Regions from separate parts of the Streptomyces sp. NPDC006365 genome, predicted to be linked through region 2. Evidence: riboswitches for the same ligand, from Rfam matches in the RefSeq annotation. Region 2 holds a riboswitch; the other holds the start of a gene.
What was found. Region 2 has a riboswitch for cyclic di-AMP ahead of ACFYO0_RS22950 (NlpC/P60 family protein). Riboswitches for the same ligand answer to the same signal wherever they lie in the genome.

Region 1 (7,406 bases), 120 kb from region 2:
TGGTCTGGGAGCGGTAGACGCGCGCCGCCGTCTGCTCGCCGAGCAGTCGCAGCCTGGTCGCGGTGGAGAACCGGTCCCGGTCCTTCCCGGCCATGTCACCCGCCTCCCCTTCATACACGCGTACGTCCCCGCACACGGTACGGGACCGCGTACGGGGACGTGGGCAAGGAGGTGCCTGTGCAGGTCAGCCCTTGAAACGGGGGAAGGCCGAACGGCCCGCGTACACCGCAGCGTCGTCGAGGATCTCCTCGATGCGCAGCAGCTGGTTGTACTTGGCGACGCGGTCCGAGCGGGCCGGGGCGCCGGTCTTGATCTGGCCACAGTTGGTGGCGACGGCGAGGTCGGCGATGGTGACGTCCTCGGTCTCGCCCGAGCGGTGGGACATCATGCACTTGAAGCCGTTGCGCTGGGCCAGCTCCACGGCGTCCAGGGTCTCGGTCAGCGAGCCGATCTGGTTGACCTTGACCAGCAGGGCGTTGGCGGAGCCCTCCTCGATACCGCGGGCGAGGCGCTCCGGGTTGGTGACGAAGAGGTCGTCGCCGACGATCTGGACCTTGTCACCGATCTTGTCGGTGATGACCTTCCAGCCAGCCCAGTCGTCCTCGAACAGCGGGTCCTCGATGGAGACGAGCGGGTACGAGGCGACGAGCTCCTCGTAGTACTCCGTCATCTCGGCGGCCGAGCGCGACTTGCCCTCGAAGAGGTACGAGCCGTCCTTGTAGAACTCGGAGGCGGCGACGTCGAGCGCCAGGGCGACCTGCTCGCCGGGCTGGTAGCCGGCCTCCTTGATGGCCTCGATGATGAGGTCGAGGGCGGCGCGGTTGGACTCCAGGTTCGGGGCGAAGCCGCCCTCGTCGCCGAGGCCGGTGGACAGGCCCTTGGTCTTCAGCACCTTCTTGAGGGTGTGGTAGACCTCGGCGCCCCAGCGCAGCGCCTCGGAGAAGGACTCCGCGCCGATGGGGGCGATCATGAACTCCTGGATGTCCACGTTCGAGTCGGCGTGCGAGCCGCCGTTCAGGATGTTCATCATCGGTACGGGCAGCAGGTGCGCGTTCGGCCCGCCCAGGTAACGGAACAGCGGGAGGTCGCTGGCCTCGGAGGCGGCGTGCGCGACGGCGAGGGAGACGCCGAGGATGGCGTTGGCTCCGAGCGAGCCCTTGTTGTCGGTGGCGTCCAGGTCGATCATGGCCTGGTCGATCAGTCGCTGCTCGGTGGCGTCGTAACCGACGAGCTCCGGGCCGAGCTGCTCGATGACGGCGAGGACGGCCTTCTCGACACCCTTGCCGAGGTAGCGGTTGGCGTCTCCGTCGCGGAGTTCGACAGCCTCGAAGGCGCCCGTGGAGGCGCCGGACGGAACGGCGGCACGACCCGTGCTGCCGTCGTCGAGGCCGACCTCGACCTCGACCGTGGGATTGCCTCGGGAGTCCAGGATTTCCCGGGCTACGACGACGTCGATGGACGGCACGAGCATCTCCTTCTGGGATGTGACGCGATTACGCGGGCCGCTGGGCCCGCACAGCGCGAAGCCGCGGCGGCTCCGCGATGACGAGCCTAACCGGCTCCGGGCGCTCAGCCAGCCGTCCACCCCTCTTATGGGCCGAACCGAAGGCGAATTGTTTCCGAACTGAACAAAAAGTCCCGCCCCGGTGCGTACGGGGGAAGACGCACCGGGGCGGGACTGCTGGGGGCTCAGCTTCGGCCGCTCTGGGGGCCGGGCTTCAGCTGAGCCGGGGCTCAGTTCAGCTGAGGTGCAGCTGCTGGCCCGGGTAGATGACGTCCGCGTTGTCGACGATGTCGTCGTTCAGCTTGAACAGCTTCTGCCAGCCGCCCTTGACGTCGTTCTCCGTGGCGATCTCGCTGAGGGTGTCACCCTTGACGACCTTGTACTCGCCGTCGCCCTTCTTGACCTTCTTGCCGGTCGGGGTGGTGACGGTCTTCTTGGCAGCCGGACGGTCCGCGGAGCGGGAAGCGCGCTCCTCCTGGGCCGGGGCGCTCTGCTGCTGGGACTGCTGGGTGTTCTCCTGCGCGGCACCGGAGCCCGAGGAGCCGCCGCCGGTGTACGCGGCGCTCGACAGACCCTTGCCGCAGACCGGCCAGGCACCCTTGCCCTGACCCGCGAGGACCTTCTCGGCGATCTCGATCTGCTGGGCCTTGCTGGCCTGGTCGGCGGTGGCGGCGTACTTCGTGCCGCCGTAGCCGGCCCAGGTGGAGGCGGAGAACTGCAGGCCGCCGTAGTAGCCGTTGCCGGTGTTGATGGACCAGTTGCCGCCCGACTCGCACTGGGCGACGGCGTCCCACTCGGAGGCGGTGGCAGCGGAAGCCGTACCCGACACCATCAGCGGGGCGGCGATGGCGGCACCGGTGACACCGGCGAGCGTGGCTATGCGGGTGGCCTTGGACGGGCGACGGTGCTTGCCCTTGCCGGAAAGCAGCATGAAGAGATCCCCTCACCGACGCCTACGAGGTGAGCTGTCGGGTTCGGGCCTGGTGAGTTGCCCGGCCGTGCGGATCGCTCCGCACGACTTCACCCCAAGCCGCACCTGGTCTCGACGACCGGGCCCGGCACTTACCTTGGGTCCCCCGCTCCTGCCTACGGCGCTTACGCGACGACTGTTCCCGTACGGCCGTTGGCAGGATTCGGCGTGACGTCCGTCGGGGCCCGCTGTGGCGAGCGGTCACGACCGTAAACATGCGATCCGCCGAATTTCAAAGACGATCAGGGCCTTTGAGATCCATGTCTCACTTTCACCAAACCGGACATCCGGCACGAACTGCCGCTACTTTTGGCCCGGTTCGGCACCTTGCACACCACTCACTCTGCGCCGAGTTCAAGGCGCTGACCGGGGAGGATGAGGTCCGGATCGGCGCCGACAGTGTGCTTGTTCGCGGAGTACAACTCGGACCATCCGCCTTGGAGGTCAAGGGAGTCGGCGATTGCCGAGAGGCTGTCTCCGGAACGGACGGTGTACGAGCCGTCCGAAGCGTCCGCCGCATCGCGTGAGGCGCTGCCCGCGCGCGAGGCATGCCGGCCGGCGGAGTCGTCCACACGGGGGGCATCGGCACCCTCTTCGGCGCTGCCGCCACGGTGACGGCCGGTGCCGTGATCTGTGTTCGTACTCTCACTCCCGCCGGTCGAAGAGTCGGCGTTCTCACCCGAGTTGCCTGATTCGCCCTCATTCGTCGCACCCGTGGATGGACTGGGCGAGCTGTCGGGGCTCGGTGATTCGGCGGTGGAATCGCTGCCGGAGTCCTGCGAACCGTCGGTGGACGACCCGGACGTACCGGACGATCCCGAATCAGCGGATGTACCGGACGAGTCGGAACTGTCGGAACTGTCGGACGATTCATCCTTTGCGGAGTGGTCACTTGACGTCCGCCCCGAATCGGAGCCCGATCCCGAGTCCGCCTCGGTGGGCGGAGTGGAGGTCGGTGTGGGCGAATCCTGCGCCAGGCCCGTGTCAACGTCGGCCGAGTCGGAGTTCTGCGTCAGGCCCGCGACCAGTCCACAGGTCGCCCAGGGGCTCGTACCCTTGTCCGCGAGGATCTTCTCGGCGACGGCTATCTGCTGCGAGCGACTGGCCAGGTCGGCCCTCATCGCGTAGTCGAGACCGCCGTACTGCTCCCACTCCTCCTGGGCTATCTGGAGGCCGCCGTACTCCCCGTTGCCGGAGTTGGCGCTCCACGAGCCGCCGCTCTCGCACTCGGCGACCGCGTCCCAGGTCGCACCACTGGCGGCACTCGCGCTGCTCGCCGCGAGGAGGGGGATCGCGATGGCCGATCCGGTCACCCCTGCCGCCACAAAGAGAGCCGGCGCCTGACGGGGGCGACGGTGTCGACCGTTCCCGGAGAGCATGCGATTGCCTTTCACGCGACAGTGTGTGACGTGGGTGTGACCCATGGGACTGATGAGGTTCGCTTTCGCGTGAACCTAGTGGGACCCGATCACTTGTCACCAGTAGATGTAGCGCAGATCACGTGAAGATCACGGACTTGAGGGTACGTCAGCTTTGAGCTGGGGGTTCGTCAGTCTTGAGTCCGGGCTTCGCCGGCACTGAAACCGGGCGAAGAGAGGGTGAAGCTGACGGGCAACGTCCGCAGGCCGCGCATGATGAGTCCCCCACGCCACCGCAAATCTGTTGAATTCACTGCTAGTTGCAGATCGGGGAGGCGGGTGAGGAGCGTCGCGAGTGCGGTCCGGCCTTCCAGCCGGGCGAGGGGTGCGCCCAGGCAGTAGTGGATGCCGTGCCCATAACCGAGGTGCTGGTTGTCGCGTCTGCCGAGGTCGAGGGTGTCGGAGTCGTCGAACCGCTCGGGGTCACGGTCGGCGGCGGCGAGTACGACGAGTACGGGGTCGCCGACCGCGATGTGCTGCCCGCCGATGGTGACCGCCTCCGTCGCGAACCGCCAGGTGGCCAGCTCCACGGGGCCGTCGTACCGGAGCAGTTCCTCGACGCCGGTTTCGAGGAGGTCCGTTTCTCCGGCTGCCAGGGACTTCTGCAGCCGATACCGCTGCTCGGGGTGCGTGAGCAGCGCATACATGCCGTTGCCCACCAAATTGACCGTGGTCTCGAAACCGGCGAACAGGAGGATGAAGGCCATGGCTGCGGCCTCGTTCTCGGTGAGGTGCTCGCCGTGATCGGAGGCGCGGATGAGTCCGGAGATGAGGTCTTCGCCGGGGGTGGCTTCGTCGGGGAGCGCTGCACGCTTGCGGTGGATGAGCTCGGCGAGATAGCCGCGCATCTTCTTCACGGACCGGGCGACGCCGCCGCGCGGCCCTCCCCCGTGCCGGATCATCATCCCGGCCCAGTCCCGGAAGTCGTCCTGGTCCTCGCGGGGGACGCCGAGCAGATCGCAGATCGCGTAGATGGGGAGCGGGAAGGCGAACTCGTGAATGAGATCGGCGCTGCCCCTGTCCGCGAACCGATCGATGAGCTGGTCGGCCAGCTCCTGTACGCGCGGCGCGAATTCGGCCACGCGGCGCGGGGTGAACGCCTTGGCCACGAGCCGCCGGAGCCGTGTGTGATCCGGCGGATCGATATTGAGCAGATGAGTCATCAACTCGGCCTTGCGCTCACCGGGGATACCGGTCTTGCCCTTGGCGTGGGCGGGTTCGTCGTGGTGAGCGGGGTTCTTGCTGAGCCGCTGATCAGCGAGGGCCTGCTTGGCATCCGCGTACCTGGTGACCAGCCAGGCCTCGACTCCACTCGGGAGTCGGGTCTTGTGCACGGGGGCATGCTCACGGAGCCAGGCGTACGCCGGGTAGGGGTCGGTGGCGAACTCCCAGGTGAAGAGTTCGGGGGGCGGGCCGGCGAGGGCGGCGCTCCGAGCAGGCGGCTGGTCGTGCATACCTTTGACCGTAGCCGCCCGCCCTGGCCGACGTGTCTCCACGGTGGAGCTACCCCAGTCGCAGCAGCCCCGGCCACACAGCCGCGTCAGCCCTCCGTCGCCCGTATCGCATCCCGATAGGCCCGCGCGGCAGCCCGCAGCGCCGCCTCCGGGTCCACCCCGTCCGCCTCGGCGCGTGCCGCCATCGCCAGCAGTTCGTAACCGACGCCCTCGCCCTGCGGTATCGGCACCTCAAGTCCCGCTGTGCGTACTCGGGATGCCAGCTTCGCTGCCAGGGCCAGGCCGGGCTGGCCCAGTGGGACACCCTCCGTCACGGACGTGCGCTGCTTCTCCGCCGCCTTGGTGCGCAGCCAGTGGGCCTTGACCTCTTCGGGGGTCGTGGCGGTTTCGTCGCCGAAGACGTGGGGGTGGCGGTGGATGAGCTTGGTGACGATGCCGCCTGCGACGTCGTCTATGGAGAAGGGTTCCGACCCATCCTCCGGGCGGCCTTCCTCCGCTATCCGGGCATGGAAGACGACCTGGAGCAGGACATCGCCCAGTTCCTCCCGCAGCTCGTGACGGTCACCCTCCTCGATCGCCTCGACGAGTTCGTACGCCTCCTCGATGCCGTATTTCGCGAGTCCCTTGTGGGTCTGCTGGGAGGACCAGGGGCATTCGGCTCGGATGCGGTCCATGACCTGGACGAGGTCGAGGAGGCGGGCGCCGGGGAGGTCGTACGAGGCGGGGAGCAGTTCCAGGTCGGGCATCTGGACGCGGCCGGAGCCGGCCAGGCGGGCGAGTCCGTCGGTCAGTTGGGGCTCGCCCTCGCCCGTGGCGACCACGGTCACCGTGTGGCCGCCGGCGCAGGCGTCGACGAGTTCCTCGGCGGTCGAGGCCGCCTCGTCGACCTTGACGCCGGCCTCGCGCAGATACGGCAGCTGGGGGTGGGCGCCGTCCGCGCACAGGACGCGGTCGGCGTCGTGCAGCGCCTGCCAGGCGGGCCAGGACAGGAGTCCGGGCGCGACGCGGTGGCTGGTGGTGAGCAGGACGATGCGCCCCGGGCTGGATGCGTTCACCCCTCGAACGTAACCCACGCCACCGACAACAAGGTCGGACAGCAGACGCGGAATACGCAGAAGGCGCCGACAGCGGTTACGCCGTCTCCTGGCTGCCCGCCTGCGTCACCTGGCGCAGCCACGGCAGCTTGGCCTCGACGCGGCTGTTCTTCTCGGGGTCCCAGGTGCCGTAGCGCGGGTTCAGGTCGACGTCGAGTTTCTTGGAGGCGTCGGACAGGGCCTTCCAGAACGCGGGCCCGCTGGTGTCGGTGCCCAGCTGGGCGGCGACCTTCTGGGCCTCGAGCTGGAGGCGGAGGTTCTCGTCGATCCGCTCCGGCGGGATGCCGTACGTCTGCAACCAGTCCCTCTCCAGCGCCTCGACACCGCCCGGCTTGTCCTCGAGCTCGGCCCGGACCCGCGTGACCTCCTTGCGGGAGACGGTCACGCCCGCGTCCTGGGCGGCGCGGTGCAGCACACGGTCGAGGACCATGTTGTTGAGGATCTCGCGGGTGAGGCCGCCGGACTGGGCGATGGCCTGCCCGTACTGGGCGTCGTCCGCGATGGCGGCCCGCTGCGCGGAACGCACCTCGCTCACCCTGTTCTCCAGCTGGGAGACCGTGATCCGGTCGTCGCCGACGACGGCCGCGGCACCGGGATGCGCCTCGTCTCCGCAGGCGGTGAGGAGAGGGGCCGCGGTGACGAGCGTGGCGGCGAGGAGGAGCGCGGTGCGACGGCGGCGGTGCAAGGAGACCTCCAGTGGGAGCTTGTGCGGCGGTGCACAAAGTCTTGCGGTGATCGATGGTAGGCAGGGGACCGGCTCTCGGCCACCCATTCGACCCAACGATTCGCCAAGAGTTCCGTACTGCCCCGAAGTCCCTGCGACGTCACTAACCGCGCACTTGGCCCAGCCATTGCAGCGTCCGCCGGATCTCCACGGCCATCGGGCGGCCCGGCCCCTGGAGGCGCTCCACGTCGAGGAGCAGCCGGGCCAGCGTTTCGTGGGCGGCTCCCCGGTCGCCGAGGGCG
Region 2 (7,406 bases):
AGGTGAAGGCCGGCGACCCGATCGCGTTCTCCGGCAACTCCGGCAACTCGACCGGCCCGCACCTCCACTTCGAGGTACGCCCGGGCGGCGGCGACGCGATCGACCCCCTGTCGTGGCTCCGCAGCCACGGCCTCAACCCGACGTAACCGCCCCGCCGCGCGGCCACCGAGCCCCGCAGGGCTACAGCTTCTCCACCGGCGCGTACCGCAGCAACAGCCGCTTCGGCTTTGTGTCCCCGAAGTCGATCGTCGCCTCGGCGTTCGACCCTGTGCCCTTCACGCCGACCACCGTGCCGAGCCCGAACTGGTCGTGGGTGACCCGGTCCCCCACCGCCAGCGACACCACCGGCTTCTCCGTGGCACCGCCACGCCGCGTGGCGAAGCCGGAGGCGCCCGAGGCCGCCGAGCGCGTGCGGGAGGAGGACAGGGAGGCCGCCACGCCCGCCGCGGGGCCGGAGGCCACCGCTCCCATGGACCCCGTCCGCTTCCACTCCAGATGGGTGTCCGGGATCTCCTCCAGGAAGCGGGACGGCGGGTTGTACGAGGGCTGCCCCCAGGCACTCCGCATCGAGGACCGCGTCAGATACAGCCGCTCCCGCGCGCGTGTGATGCCGACATACGCGAGCCGCCGCTCCTCCTCCAGCTCCTTGGTCTGGCCGAGAGAGCGCATGTGCGGGAAGACGCCGTCCTCCATGCCGGTCAGGAACACCACGGGGAATTCGAGGCCCTTGGCGGTGTGGAGGGTCATGAGCGTTATGACGCCGGAGCCGTCCTCCTCCTCGTCCGGGATCTGGTCGGAGTCGGCGACGAGCGCGACCCGCTCCAGGAAGTCCGACAGGCCGCCCGCGGCCTCGCCCTCACCGGCGTCCTGCTCGAATTCCAGGGCCACGGCGGCGAGTTCCTGAAGGTTCTCGATACGGGTCTCGTCCTGCGGGTCCGTGGAGGCCTGCAACTCGGCCAGATAGCCGGTGCGTTCGAGCACGGCCTCCAGGACCGTGGCCGGGCCCGCGCCCGACTCGACGATGGTCCGCAGCTCCTCCATCAGCGTGTTGAACCGCTTGACGGCGTTCGTGGAGCGGGCCGCCATGCCGTACGCCTCGTCGACGCGGCGCAGCGCCTGCGAGAAGCTGATCTTCTCCCGCGAGGCGAGTGCGTCGATCATCGCCTCGGCCCGGTCTCCGATGCCCCGCTTGGGGACGTTGAGAATCCGCCTCAGCGGTACGGAGTCCTCCGGGTTGGCGAGCACCCTCAAGTACGCGAGGACGTCCCGGACTTCCTTGCGCTCGTAGAAGCGGACGCCGCCGACGACCTTGTAGGGCAGGCCGACGCGGATGAAGACCTCTTCGAAGACACGGGACTGGGCGTTCGTACGGTAGAAGACGGCGACGTCGCCGGCCTTCGCCTCACCGGCGTCCGTCAGCCGGTCGATCTCGTCGGCGACGAACTGCGCCTCGTCGTGTTCCGTGTCGGCGACGTAGCCGGTGATGCGCGCGCCCGCGCCCGCGTTGGTCCACAGGTTCTTGGGGCGGCGGCTTTCGTTGCGCTCGATGACCGCGTTCGCGGCGCTCAGGATCGTCTGTGTGGAGCGGTAGTTCTGCTCCAGGAGGATCGTCGTCGCGTCCGGGTAGTCCTCCTCGAACTGGAGGATGTTGCGGATCGTCGCGCCGCGGAAGGCGTAGATGGACTGGTCGGCGTCACCGACGACGCACAGCTCGGCGGGCGGCACGTCGTGCTCGCTCGGGGGTACGTCCACGGGGTGCTCGGAGGTACCGACGAGTTCCCGTACGAGGGCGTACTGGGCGTGGTTCGTGTCCTGGTATTCGTCCACGAGGACGTGGCGGAAGCGGCGGCGGTAGTGCTCGGCGACGTCCGGGAAGGCACGCAGGAGGTTGACCGTCGTCATGATCAGGTCGTCGAAGTCGAGGGCGTTCGCCTCGCGCAGTCGCGACTGGTAGAGCGCGTATGCCTGGGCGAGGGTCTTCTCGAAGCCGTCGGAGGCCTGTGCCGCGAAATCCTCTTCGTCGATCAGCTCGTTCTTGAGGTTCGAGATCTTGGCGCTGAAGGACTTGGGCGGGAAGCGCTTCGGGTCGAGGTCCAGGTCGCGGCAGACCAGGGCCATGAGGCGCTTGCTGTCGGCGGCGTCGTAGATCGAGAACGAGGACGTGAAGCCGAGCTTCTTCGACTCCCGCCGCAGAATCCGTACACACGCGCTGTGGAAGGTCATCACCCACATCGCGTTCGCACGCGGGCCGACGAGGTGCTCGACGCGCTCCTTCATCTCGCCCGCGGCCTTGTTGGTGAACGTGATCGCGAGGATCTGACCCGGGTGCACCTTCCGCTCGCCGAGCAGGTACGCGATCCGGTGCGTGAGCACACGGGTCTTGCCGGACCCGGCGCCGGCCACGATGAGCAGGGGGGAGCCGGAGTGCACGACCGCCGCGCGCTGGTTGTCGTTCAGCCCCTCCAGAAGCGCGGCCGCGTCCACATGGGGACGGGGGGCACCATCGCGGTAGTAGGCCTCCCGGTCCGGCGGCACGTCGAACTTCCCGCCGAACAGATCGTCCGGAACCTGCTCCGGTACGTGCTCGTCCTCGGGCGGTGGCGGGGGCTCTTCCTCGCGGTCCCGCGAGGGTTTGAGGTCCGCCAGGAAGCTGTCATCAAAGAGGCTGCTCATCGCTCTCCGAGTCTAGGCTCCCCCACTGACACCTCGCGGCCGCCCTGAAAAGCTGCGCTCAAAACCTGACGGCTCTGCCGGTGCGAGCCTGCCGGGATCCCTCTCACTCTCCAGGACCGCCCCGTCACGGTCGGCGACGGATCATGACACCTGAGGCTAAGGTCACGAAAACGTATCGGACAATTCGCACATCAACCTTCACAGGAGCCACACGAGTTGGTTAGCTTTCGCAGTGGGCCGCTCGACCCCCACCGGCGAACGTCGCCGGGCCGTGCGGCTCCCGCCGAGTCCGGTACGCCCTTGTGGGCCACCCGGAGCCGGGGACCCACCGACCTTGGGGTGAATCGGTCCAACTCCCTCAGGGGAGAAGGGCCGTAGGGCAAACCTTCCGAAGCACACGCCCGAACCCGACAGCTAACTCGGTAGGCGGAGCACGGAAGGAGTCGCCTTCGTGGCGCCACACCGCAAAGCGCGGTCGTCCAGTCCCAAGGGCATACGGACCCCTGCCCTCGCCACCGCCGCTCTCACCTCGGTGGCCCTCCTGTCGCAGACCGCGAACGCTTCGCCCTCGGCGGAGCCGAAGCCCAGCCTCGACGAAGTCCAGAAGAAGGTCGACGACCTCTACCAGCAGGCGGAGACGGCGACCGAGAAGTACAACGGCGCCAAGGAGAAGACCGGCAAGCAGCGCAAGAAGGTCGACAACCTCCTTGACGACGTGGCCTCCCGCACGCAGAAGCTCAACGAGGCGCGCGAGGAGCTCGGTACGTTCGCCGCCGCGCAGTACCGTACGGGTGCCGCCGCCCCTGACGCCGCGTCCCTGCTGCTCGCGGACAACCCGCAGGACTACTTCGACCAGAACCAGCTGATGGACCGGCTGACCAGCCGCCAGCAGCAGGCCGTCGACGACTATGCGACGCAGCAGTCCGAGATGACGCAGAAGCGTCAGGAGGCCTCCGAGAGCCTTCAGGCGCTCACCACGACCGAGAACACCCTGAAGTCGTCCAAGGCGGACGTTCAGCGGAAACTCGCCGAGGCGCGCCAGTTGCTCTCGCGGCTGACCACCGAGGAAAAGGCACGGCTCGCGGCGATCGAGCGGGAGAAGCGCGAGGAGGCCCAGCGCAAGGCGGAGGAGCTGGCGCGGCAGCAGGCCGCGGAGGAACAGCTCCGCCAACAGCAGCAGCAGGCCCAGCCGACTCCCGCGCCCTCCACCGGCGCGGAGACCTCGACCGGCACGGGCACCTCCGCGGGCACCACGACCGCCAAGGGCGAGAAGGCGATCGCCTTCGCCCGTGCCCAGACCGGCAAGCCGTATGTCTGGGGCGCGTCAGGACCCGACTCCTACGACTGCTCCGGCCTCACCCAGGCCGCCTGGAAGGCCGCCGGCGTCACCCTCCCGCGCACCACCTGGGACCAGGTCAATGTGGGCACCCAGGTCTCGGTCGCCAGCGCCCAGCCCGGCGACCTGGTCTTCTTCTACGACGACATCAGCCACGTCGGCCTCTACCTCGGCGACGGCATGATGATCCACGCCCCGAAGCCGGGTGCGTATGTCCGCGAGGAGTCGATCTACTACATGCCGATCCACAGCGTGGTCCGTCCGGCGTGAGGCACGCGCGCGTGGACCCTTTTTCGGGGTGCACGCGCGCGTGAGCCCGTTTTGCGGCTCTTCAAGGGGCCGCTTCCGAGGCTCTTCAGGCCATCAGGTCCAAAGCACCGCGATGAAGATGTTCGCGGTGGTCAGGCCGCCAACCAGGCCGAACAAGCCCTTGTCCACCTTCTCCTCGTCCCGCTTCACGTACACGAGACCCAGAATCACGATCAGCAACGCCAGCTTGACGCCGATCTTGATGTTATTGACCGCCTGGTCGTCGGCCTGGTTGAGGCCGACCAGGATCACACCCGTGACGAGCATGGTGAACGCGCCGTGGAGCATCGCGGGGCCGAAGCGGGCCGTGCCCTCGCCCATCGCCTTCATCTGGGTGAGGAAGCCGCCGAGGAGTGCGGCGATACCGATGATGTGCAGGGCGACGAAGAGATGGATGAGTACGTCCATGACGCCGGAGCCTAACCGGGAGCTCGTGCACGGCCTCACACCACCCCGCGCCGCCGGGCGTATCCCCGTACAGGCCCTGACGGACGCCTACGGGCGCTGGCGGGCCCCGTAGCACCGCCGAGCCGCCCGGGCCTCCACGACTGCTGCATCGGTCAACGCCTCGCGTCAACTCGGCGCCGTCAGGCCGGGATCACGGTCGTACACGGTCATCTCGCGGCCCAGTCCCGTCAGTTCCGTACATGGCGTTACCAGGCCGACCCGCTCAGGCTTAGCGTCCTTCCCCAGGTGACCGGCTCCCCACCGCCGTCCGGACCAGGGGCGGCAGCCGGACATCACCGCCGAGAAGATCCGGCGGCGGCCCGCTCCCCCTGTGCGGGCCGCCGCCGGACGCGTGACCGGCCCGTTCGGGAAGGAAGTGTGTCCAGGTGGCAGCGCACCGCAAGCCAAGACAGCGCTCACTCGGGGGCAATACGGCCCGCACCGCCTTCACGATCGCACTCGCGGGCGCGGCGAGCGCCACCTCCTTCGACGGGGCGGGCCACGCCGAGCCACGGTTGACCCCGGATCAGGTGCGGGCGAAGGTCGACAAGTTGTACCAGGAAGCGGAGGTCGCCACCGAGAAGTACAACGGGGCGAAGGAGAAGGCCGACAAGGCGGAGGAGCGGGTGGACTCCCTCCAGGACGAGGCCGCCCGCAGGACGGAGCGGCTCAACGCCGAGCGGGACGCGCTGGGTTCGGTGGCTGCCGCGCAGTACCGGGACGGAGGCCTGGACCCCGCGCTGCGGCTCTTCCTCTCCTCGGAGCCCGATCAGTACCTGGATGAGGCCGCGTTCGCCGAACGCGCCGGCAGCCGGCAGGCCTCGACCGTTTCGCGCGTACGCGGCCAACTGCGCGAGATCGAGCAGTTGCGCGGGGCCGCCCATGTCGAGCTGGCCTCGCTCAAGTCCCAGCAAGCGGCGCTGAACCGGCACAAGAAGACGGTCACGGGAAAGCTCGGCGAGGCCCGGCGGCTGCTGTCCCGCCTGACGGACGAACAGCGCGCACGGATCGGCGCGGACGACGCCGCCACGGCCCGCGCCTCACGCTCCGCTCCGCCGGCCCCGGGCTCGACCGCTGCGGCTCCCAACTCCCGGGCGGCGGCCGCCATTTCGTACGCGTACGAGAAGCTCGGCAGCCCGTACGTGTGGGGTGCCACCGGTCCCGATGCCTTCGACTGCTCGGGCCTCATGCAGGCCGCGTACCGCTCCGCGGGGATCTCGCTGCCTCGGACGACGTATGCCCAGATCGACGCCGGGGAGCGGGTCTCGCGCGCCGGCCTCCGGCCTGGGGACCTGGTGTTCTTCTACTCCAGCATCAGCCATGTGGGGCTCTACGTGGGGAACGGGCAGATGATCCACGCGCCCAATCCTTCGGCGCCTGTGCGGCTCGCTCCGCTCGACGAGATGCCGTTCGCGGGGGCCACGAGGGTGGTGTGAGGTTGCCTCGCCCCGCCGCCCTTACCCTCCGAAGTACCTCGGTGCGGGTCGGTTGTGGCTGGTCGCTCCCCCACTCTCGGCTTCGCTCGAGCGGGGGGACCCCATCGCGGCGGAACCGCACAGTGATACAGCCCCGCGCCCCTGAAGGGGCGCCCGCCTATGCCACCTCTCTCAGCGCCTCCCCCACCGTGGCCACGCCTTCCTCAATCGCGGTCGTCGCAGTCGCCGCGTATCCCAGAAGCACTCCCGGCGGACCTTCCGGCCGCTGCCGGTGCCACGACAGCGGGTGCACCTTGACACCGCGGGCCAGTGCGGCTGCGGTGAGGTCGGTGTCGGCGAGACCGAGCCCCTCGAACGTCACCAGCAGATGCAGCCCAGCTGCGGCCCCGTGCACGACCGCCCCCGGCAGATGCGCCTGTATCGCCTTGATCATGGCGTCCCGCCGACGACGATGGCGCTGCCGCAGCAGCCGCAGATGCCGCTCCAACTCCCCCGACTCCATCAACCGGGCCAGCACGAGCTGCGGCAACACCGCATTCCCCAGATCAGCGAACCGCTTCGCCGACACCAACGCGTCCCGGTACCGCGGCGGGGCCACCATCCACCCCATACGGAGCGCCGGCGCGAGCAGCTTCGACACGCTCCCCAGGTAACAGACCCGCTCCGGCGCCATCGACCGGAACGCGGGTACGGGTGACCGGTCGTAACGGTGCTCGGCGTCGTAGTCGTCCTCGACCACCAGGCCGCCGCCCTCGACCCACCACAGCAACTCCCGGCGCCGCGCGCCCCCGAGCACAACCCCGGTCGGGAACTGATGAGCCGGGGTCAGCAAGACCGCCCGGCGGTCGCCGGGTTCGGCCAGTTCGGATACGAGTACGCCCTCGCCGTCGACCGTCACGGGCGGCGTACGAAGTCCTTGGTTCGCCAGATGCTGTCGAATCCCGAGCGATCCGGGATCCTCCACAGCGAGCTCCTCGACCCCGTCCTCCCGCAGCACGCCGCCGATCAGCGCGAGCGCCTGTGCGGTCCCCGCGACGATCAGCACCTCACCGGGCTCGACCCTGATCCCCCGGTTCCGCCCCAGCCAGTGCGCGACCGCCTGCCGCAACTCCACAGTCCCCCGCGGATCCCCGTACCCGAACCCGACCGCCGCCAGCTCCCCCAGTACCTCCCGCTCGGCCCGCAACCAGGCCGCCCGCGGAAAC

Region 1: linked by a shared signal. The riboswitch ahead of ACFYO0_RS23445 (transglycosylase family protein) and the one ahead of ACFYO0_RS22950 (NlpC/P60 family protein) in region 2 are both predicted to bind cyclic di-AMP.

Annotation. Positions count from the first base shown of each region.
Region 1 is NZ_JBIAHS010000008.1:265,872-273,277, forward strand. It holds gene ACFYO0_RS23435 (septum formation initiator family protein) at 1-94, opposite strand, end outside; gene eno (phosphopyruvate hydratase) at 185-1,471, opposite strand; gene ACFYO0_RS23445 (transglycosylase family protein) at 1,740-2,435, opposite strand; cyclic di-AMP (ydaO/yuaA leader) riboswitch at 2,440-2,608, opposite strand; gene ACFYO0_RS23450 (transglycosylase family protein) at 2,813-3,787, opposite strand; gene ACFYO0_RS23455 (cytochrome P450) at 4,024-5,346, opposite strand; gene ACFYO0_RS23460 (nucleoside triphosphate pyrophosphohydrolase) at 5,433-6,419, opposite strand; gene ACFYO0_RS23465 (SurA N-terminal domain-containing protein) at 6,478-7,125, opposite strand; gene ACFYO0_RS23470 (protein kinase) at 7,268-7,406, opposite strand, start outside.
Region 2 is NZ_JBIAHS010000008.1:144,117-151,522, forward strand. It holds gene ACFYO0_RS22940 (M23 family metallopeptidase) at 1-146, shown strand, start outside; gene pcrA (DNA helicase PcrA) at 181-2,673, opposite strand; cyclic di-AMP (ydaO/yuaA leader) riboswitch at 2,945-3,117, shown strand; gene ACFYO0_RS22950 (NlpC/P60 family protein) at 3,125-4,279, shown strand; gene ACFYO0_RS22955 (hypothetical protein) at 4,373-4,726, opposite strand; gene ACFYO0_RS22960 (NlpC/P60 family protein) at 5,152-6,201, shown strand; gene ACFYO0_RS22965 (PLP-dependent aminotransferase family protein) at 6,359-7,406, opposite strand, start outside.